DNA from 2 places in the Paenibacillus konkukensis genome. Region 1 is predicted to be linked to the other one. Evidence: predicted binding sites of a transcription regulator. Region 1 holds the regulator's gene; the other holds the start of a gene.
The links. The regulator Rex, encoded in region 1, represses fermentation and respiration genes when NADH is low (regulators of the CRP and FNR family bind a similar motif). The targets are predictions, from matches to a motif close to TTGTGAAATATTTCACAA.
Positions count from the first base shown of each region.

Region 2: a site for Rex is predicted at 2,155-2,172, ahead of nadA (quinolinate synthase NadA). Genes of this name have one in related genera too.

Region 1 covers NZ_CP027059.1:1,208,643-1,212,858, forward strand. Annotated here, with positions in the region: gene SK3146_RS05185 (amidohydrolase) at 1-277, opposite strand, end outside; gene SK3146_RS05190 (DUF47 domain-containing protein) at 548-1,168, shown strand; gene SK3146_RS05195 (inorganic phosphate transporter) at 1,197-2,195, shown strand; gene SK3146_RS05200 (redox-sensing transcriptional repressor Rex) at 2,292-2,912, opposite strand; gene dinG (ATP-dependent DNA helicase DinG) at 2,909-4,216, opposite strand, start outside.
Region 2 covers NZ_CP027059.1:4,822,644-4,826,859, reverse strand. Annotated here, with positions in the region: gene nadB (L-aspartate oxidase) at 1-1,101, opposite strand, end outside; gene nadA (quinolinate synthase NadA) at 1,172-2,110, opposite strand; gene ftsH (ATP-dependent zinc metalloprotease FtsH) at 2,404-4,216, opposite strand, start outside.

The DNA of each region.
Region 1 (4,216 bases):
TCGGCCACATTTTCTCCTGCAGCCAAACCTGCAGCGCGAGGTCGTCGCCGTAGCCGCGCAAGAGCGACATTGCCGCATGGCAATGCGTGTTGACAAGCCCCGGCATGAACAGCTTGTTCGTTCCGTCAATACGTTCGTCATACTGCTCCAGCGGCAGCGGCGCTTCCGTGCCGATATATGTAATCCGGTTGTCTTCTATTACCATACAACCGTTAACGATCGGATGTTGTTCATTCCATATAATGAATTGTCCGTTAGTAATTATCGTTTTTTTCATAATCACCTTATCCTTTCCGACTCCTAGCATCAACCTCCACTGTACAACTTCGTTAGCCGAAAAGCAAGTAATAGAGCGGCTGTCAAGAGGTTTAACCGCTGCATCATTAATGTTTGATGAACATATTCTGAATTGGATAAACTATGATTGCATTCCCTTACTCTGATGTGTTATTTTTATTTTTGGTGTTCATTTTCACGCTTATTCTACATTATTCGCGATCATTATTCGTTGTGTAAATTATTTACATATATTGAAGGAGGCTGTTTCATGCTTTTCGCCAAAAAGAACGATACCGACTTTTTGCTCCTGCTGATCAAAGCGTCGGAAAATACGCTGCACGCGGCGCAAATGTTTCGCAACGCCGTAATGGGAGATCAACCGCCCGCAGCGTTCTATCCTCAATTGAAGGATTTAGAGAACAAAGGCGATCAGATTACCCATCAAATTTTCAAAGGGCTGAACAAAGTGTTCATTACCCCATTGGATCGGGAAGATATTATGGAACTTGCCTCCAAAGTCGACGATGTCATCGACGGGATCGAAGCGACGATCGCACGTTTCGATTATTTGAACATTAACGAGAGCGATAAGTATATGCAGGAGTTTTCCGCCGTTCTTGTTGCCAGCTGCCAGCATATTCTCGATGCCTTCAAACTATTGTCCAAAAAGAAATATATGCAAATTACCGAACATACCGTCCAAATCAACAGCTTGGAGAACGAGGCCGACCGGTTAATGCGGGAAGGAATTCGCGAAATTTTCTTGAATCCTCAAGACCCTTATCACGATTTCAAGCTTAAGGAGCTCTATGAACGCCTTGAGCAAACTACGGATGCCTGTGAAGACGTAGCGAACATTTTGGAAAGCGTCGTATTGCGTTATTCGTAAGCTGCTTCGCAACCGGTAGGAGGTAATTATGTTAACCCTTTTGTTCATCATCGTAGGATTGGCTTTGCTGTTCGATTTCATCAACGGCTTTCACGATACGGCCAATGCGATTGCAACATCGATATCGACCAGGGCATTATCCCCTAAGGTAGCCGTTTTTTTCGCGGCCACCCTCAATTTTATCGGAGCGGTTTACTCCTCTGAAGTGGCCAAAACGATCGGCGGCAAAGTCGCCAATCCGGCAACCATCGAAAACGGGGTTACCGTTGTCATCGCGGCATTAATTACGGCTATTATATGGAATTTAGTCACTTGGTATTTCGGCATTCCTTCCTCCTCCTCGCATACGTTGATCGGAGCTTTAGCCGGCGCCGTCGTGGCCGGTGCGGGGATATCCGCAGTCAACTGGAGCGGCTTTAAAGAAATTATCGCTATTCTGATCCTGTCTCCCATGATCGCTTTTGCAACAGGATTCATCATTATGTGGATCATTAAACAGATCATTTTTGCCAGCGGCAATCATTCCCGCTCGAAGCTAAATCGAATGTTCCGGTTTTTTCAAATTTTTTCGGCCGGCCTTCTCTCCCTGTCGCACGGAGGCAACGATGCTCAGAAAGCAATGGGAATTATCGTTTTCGGAATGGTGGCGTTAGGGTACCAAACCAATTTGGACGTGCCGTTATGGGTTAAATTATGCGCGGCTACCGCCATGGGCCTCGGCACTTCGATCGGCGGATGGAAGATCATCAAGACCATGAGCAAAAATCTGATTAAGATCGAGCCGATCAACGGGTTCGCTTCCGATCTGAATTCATCCATCGTTATTCAGATTTCGACGGCAATGGGGATGCCGTTGTCCACGACGCATGTCATTTCGTCCTCGATTATCGGGACGGGATCGGTACTGAGGTTTCACGACGTAAAGTGGGCGACCGTTACCAAAATGGTTATGACTTGGGTCATTACGATCCCGATTAGTATGGCGCTCTCTTATCTCATCTACAAAGTCGTTTCTCTCGTCATTTGAGCTTGATTTCTCCTTACATACGATTAACCGTTACACGCCCAAAAAGCCTACATCGCTGTAGGCTTTTTTTGACGTACTTTTTTGACGTATAGGTTTCTAATCAAGATAGTACGCGAGGCTTTGCAGCTCCGTCGTAAAATCGGCGTGATGCACCCGAATTTCATTCGGAACTTTAATAATAATCGGAGCAAAATTCAAAATCGCTTCGACTCCGGCCTCGACAAACTGATTGGCTACTCCTTGCGCTTCAGCGGCAGGAACGGTAATGATCCCGATTCTTACATGCAGCTCTTTGATCGCTGCTTTGAGCTCTTCCATCGGCTTCACATTCAAATTGTTGATCGACTCCCCGATCTTCGATGCGTGCGCGTCGAAAACGGCGACAATTTTCATATTATCTTTCAAATAAGCGTTATAGTTGCATAATGCCCGCCCAAGATTACCCGCTCCGACGAGCGCTACCGGAATCACTTTATCAAGCTTTAAAATTTGCCGTATTTTTTCGATTAAATAGTCGACGTCGTAGCCGATTCCTTTTTTGCCGAACTCTCCGAAATAGGCGAGATCTTTGCGGATTTGAGCCGGGTTAAGATCCAGCTTTTGACCCAAATCCTGCGAAGATACCGTATTCACGCTTTTTTTGCTCAATTCGTTCAAAAACCGTAAATAGACCGGCAGTCTGCGAACGACCGCTTCGGAAATTTTAATTGTTTTCATACGTCGCTTTCCCCCATCCACTGCTTAATTCTCGGTACCAATTGATTGGTCGGCATATGCTCGATTTTGGGGCCGGGCAGCGAGTACAAGAAGTACTTTCCATATGTCGTATCAATGACCCGGGTATCATATATAATGACGATGCCTTTATCGTTCGCCGTCCGAACCAATCTCCCGAAGCCCTGCTTAAAGCGGATCACGGCCTGGGGCACCGACAGCTTCATGAAAGGATTTTGGTTAAGCTTCTTCAAATTTTCCGTCTTCGCTTCCACTAACGGATGATTCGGAGGCTGGAACGGAAGCCGCACGATCGCCAGACAGCTCAGCGCGTCGCCGGGAATGTCCACGCCTTCCCAGAAGCTGCTCGTTCCCAGCAGTACGCTCGCCGGACTGTTCTGGAACAAGCGGGTCAGCTTGCTCCGGTTGCTGCTGTCAACCCCTTGACCCAATACCTGAATGCCAAAAGGGCTCAGCACTTCCTTCAATGCCGCGTGAGTGAGCTTCAGCATCCGGTTGGACGTGAACAGCACCAGCATACGTCCTTTGGTCTCCAGCGCTACCTCGGCAAGCGATTGCGTCAGCCGGTCCAAGAACTGCTTCTCTCCTGAATTGCCGCGAATGCTGGGGAAATCTCTTGGAATCGCCACCAGCGCCTGCTGACGATAATTGAAAGGAGAAGGCAGCTGCACCGTCTTCAGTTTGGCCTGTACGGAGCCGTCCTTCACTTCTTCAAGTCCCAGCTGCTCGCAGGTATAATCAAAAGACTTGCCTACGGAAAGCGTAGCCGAGGTCATGATGACGCTGTCTTTTACCTCGAAAAAGTGCTGCTGAAGCATCGGGCTGACGTCGATCGGAACGCAAACGAGCTGCAGCGATTTGCTCTTGTTATGCTGTCCCCCTTCAAGCCAATATACGTAATTGTCGTCCGGCATCGTCATAAAAAAATGCAGATTGTCACGGTGACGGTACAGCTCCTTGACGGTGCCGCCGATATCGGTTACGACTCCCTGAAGATCCTGCTCGTCTTGAAGCTCCTTCATTTCGCTGAGCATTTTATCCAGTTTTTTCAAAACCTCGGAGCAGTTCAAATAAATGTTCTCTTCGAGAACAAGCAGCTTATCCCACGAGCTTGGCGTCTGGTCTTTCTTAATCCGGAATACAAGCTGTCCGCCCTCGGTTTGCGACGGATCGGAACGCGAGGCAAGCAGTTGGTACAACAGCTCGGCCAGTTCGTCCCACTGTTCCTTAATCGCAACGATTTTCGGAATGACCGCGTCTATAACGCCGCTCCACGCTTGCGCCCG
Region 2 (4,216 bases), 3.6 Mb from region 1:
GCGGCCCACCCGTGTTTCTCCGTCCAAATTCGTCTTGACGCCGCCCATCATATAATGGGCTGCGGGGGCGACAGGAATCCAGTCGGACGACAAATCGAGCCCGTAATTCAAGCAAAATTCGTAAATCGTCGGAAACCGATGTTTGACCGTTTCTTCCGACTCATGCGTAAAATCTATGTAGACGAAAGTCGACTTCGTTAGTTCCATCTCATTGACGATTGCCCGGGCGACAATATCTCTCGGAGCCAGCTCCAGCTGAGGATCGTATTTCTCCATAAAGCGCTCTCCGTTAATATTGCGCAGTATTGCGCCTTCACCGCGGACCGCCTCCGACACAAGGAATCTGGGAGCTCCCGGATAGCAAAGCGCGGTAGGATGAAACTGAATGAACTCCACGTCTTGAACGAGGGCGCCGGCGCGGTAGGCAATCGCTATGCCGTCCCCGGTAGCGATATCGGGGTTAGTCGTATAGCGGTACAGTTGACCGGCCCCTCCGGTACACAGAATGGTTGCCTTGGCCCTGACGATAACCCGCTGGCCGTCTGGCTTCTGAACAAGCGCGCCGAAGCACTCTCCCCCGTCGGTAATCAAATCGATAACAAAATGATCGTCCCAAAGGTCAATGTTCGGGTCCTGCTTCGTCTTCTCCGACAAAGCGCGAACGATTTCCGCGCCGGTAGCGTCTCCGTGCGCATGCAGAATGCGGCGCTGGCTGTGCGCGCCTTCCTTGGTCAAGGCAAATTCCCCGTTCTCCAGATCGAACTGGGTTCCCATGCGGATCAGATCTTGAACACCGGCCGGCCCTTCATGCACCAGCACGTCAACGGCCGACGGCGAGCATAGCCCGGCGCCGGCAATTAGCGTATCTTGGCTGTGGTATGCCGGGGAATCCTCGTCCGAAATGACGGCCGCTATGCCTCCCTGCGCATAACGAGTGTTGCTGTCGAGCAGCGATTTCTTGGTTACCATCAGTACTTTATACTGTTCGCTTGCTTTAATGGAGGTGAACAGACCGGCAATTCCGGCCCCGATCACCATCACATCGGTATGCACCTGCGGCAGCTCGTCCAAATTAAAATCAACTAAATAACGAGGAATCATTAGAAACGCTCTCCTTCTTCAACCGATATTCGACTGCCCGCGAGGTTGTTCAACAAGAGAGTAGCGCATGCTACTTCACTTGTAGCATGCGCTCCAGGGATGCTCTAGCTTGATCTGCGACATGAGGCGGAACGTAAATTTGCGGCTGCATCGTTTCGAGACAGCGTGCAACCTTTTTCAGATTGTTGACTTTCATGTTTGGACATACCAAATATTTCGTAGCGAAATGAAACTGTTTGTTCGGACTGTCGAGCCGCAGCTGGTAGCCGGTTCCGTCTTCGGTCCCTACGATAAATTCCTGGCAGTCGGATTCCTTGCAGTATTTGATGATTGCGGTCGTGCTGCCGACGAAATCGCCCAGCTTGACAACCTCAGGACGGCACTCGGGATGAACGACGAACTGTGCATTCGGATATTGCGCCCGCATTTCTTCTACATCCTTGACGGTCAACATGTCGTGAGTGTTACAGTACCCTTCCCAAATAATGACCTTTTTATCGGTATGCTTGGAAACGTAATCACCGAGGTTTTTATCGGGCACCCAAATAATCTCGTCGGAATCGATGGCATTGATTACTTTGACCGCATTGGCGGAAGTACAGCAAATGTCGGTCTCCGATTTGACATCGGCGGACGTGTTAATGTAAGCGACTACTTTGGCATTCGGGTGCTGCTTCTTCAGAGCGCGAAGTCCGTCTACATTGACCATATCCGCCATAGGACAGCCCGCACGTTCGTCGGGAATGAGCACGGTTTTGTTCGGAGCCAAAATTTTGGCGCTCTCTCCCATAAAGTGAACTCCGCAAAATACGATTACTTCGGCATCCGTAGACGCCGCCTTTTGCGCAAGCAGAAACGAGTCGCCGCGGAAATCGGCAATTTCCTGAATTTCATCCCTCTGATAATAATGCGCAAGAATAATGGCGTTGCGTTCCTTCTTCAACTGAGCGATACGTTCCTTCAGCTCACGCTTCTGCTCCTCTTTACGCTCCAAGGCTAAAGCCTCCATCGTCGTACCTTCCTTCCCCATACCCCTTTTTGTGTGCTATGAAGTCGTGAAAATGTTCACATATTGTTTAAAAGATTTACAACTAATTTACACAACATCCCGAGTGGTGTCAATGCTCAAAAAACTACAAAATGGCTGAAAAAATGATGCCCAACGCAGTGTATTTCCCGAGCGTGGTCTCTTGGGACCAGTTTCTCGTATAACGCCTCATTTATCCGCCGCCGCGCAACCCGGAGCCGACTCACAAATGAGAAAAAAACCGGGTGCATCTCATATGCACGCCGGTTTCGTTATTAAGATTCTTTCTTATCGTCGTTGTTATCTTCTGCCGATGGCTTATCGAACTCCAGCTTGTTGGCGTCCGCCGTTTGCTGCTGCCCGACGATATTTACCTTCACGTCGGAGCTTCCGGATTGATCCAGCTTGCCCGTTTCGATGAGCTGCTTGATTTCATCCTTCTCAAGCGTTTCTTTCTCCAGCAGCGTTTCGGCAATCAGGCGAACCTGATCCGAATACTTCTCAAGAGTTTCCTTCGCTTTAGCGTAGCAGCCGCGAATGATCGTCTGCATTTCCTGATCGATTTCGTAAGCGATGGCGTCAGAGTAGTTCTGCTCATGCCCGAAGTCGCGACCAAGGAATACTTGACCTTGCACATTGCCGAACTGCATCGGTCCGAGCTTGTCGCTCATTCCGTATTCCATAATCATCTTGCGAACGATGCCGGTAGCGCGTTGGAAGTCGCTGTAAGCGCCCGTGCCGATCTCACCGATGAACAGCTCCTCGGATACGCGTCCGCCCAGCAATCCGGTTACTTTATCGAGCAGCTCGTTTTTGGTGTTCATCATCCGGTCTTCGCCTTCCTTAGGAAGCATCATGACGTATCCGCCTGCACGGCCCCTAGGGATGATCGTAACCTTATGCACCATATCGGCATTTTCCAAATAGTAACCGATGATCGTGTGACCCGCTTCATGGAACGCAACCATGCGTTTCTCACGTTCGCTGATCACGCGGCCTTTCTTCTGCGTACCGACGATGACGCGGTCAAACGCCTCGTCGAGCTCTTCCATCGAAATATCTTTGCGGTTGCGGCGAGCTGCGATCAGCGCCGCTTCGTTCAGCAGGTTCTCCAGGTCGGCGCCCGTAAAGCCTGTCGTATACCGCGCCAGCACGTCCAGCTTCACATCTTTGTTCAAAGGCTTGTTGCGGGCATGTACCTTAAGCACCGCTTCACGGCCCTTCACATCCGGACGATCCACCGTAATTTGACGGTCAAAACGTCCCGGACGCAGCAGCGCAGGGTCCAAAATGTCGGGGCGGTTCGTTGCCGCAACAATAATAATCCCTTCGTTCGCGCCAAATCCGTCCATCTCTACGAGGAGCTGGTTGAGCGTCTGCTCGCGCTCGTCATGCCCGCCGCCCAATCCGGCGCCGCGCTGACGGCCTACGGCATCGATCTCGTCTATAAAAATGATGCAAGGTGCGTTTTTCTTAGCGTTTTCGAACAAGTCGCGTACGCGGGATGCGCCGACACCGACGAACATTTCCACGAAGTCGGAACCGCTGATGCTGAAGAACGGTACGCCCGCTTCGCCTGCGACAGCTCTTGCCAGCAAGGTTTTACCCGTTCCCGGAGGTCCGTTAAGCAGAACCCCTTTGGGAATTCTTGCGCCTACGGCAGCAAACTTGCGCGGATCTTTCAAAAATTCGACCACTTCCACAAGCTCTTGCTTTTCCTCATCTGCCCCCGCTACATCTTCAAACGTCACGCGCTTCTTCTCTTCATTATAAAGTCTCGCGCGGCTTTTACCGAAATTCATCACCTTACCGCCGCCACCCTGCGCCTGATTTAACAGGAAGAAGAACAGGATGAAAATAATGACAAACGGAATAATGGAGGTAAGGAAACTGATCCAAACGTTGTCCCCTTCCATTTTTTCAATGACGATGTTAGGCACTTCGCTCTTTTCGATCATCGTGACGGTTTCTTGGTCGTAAGGCGCGCGGGTTTCGAAATTTTTCTTATCCGGCGGCTGCGGATTTTTGTATTTACCGCGAACCAAGTATGTCTGACCGTCATATCTCAAGCTGACCGAGTCTACATTC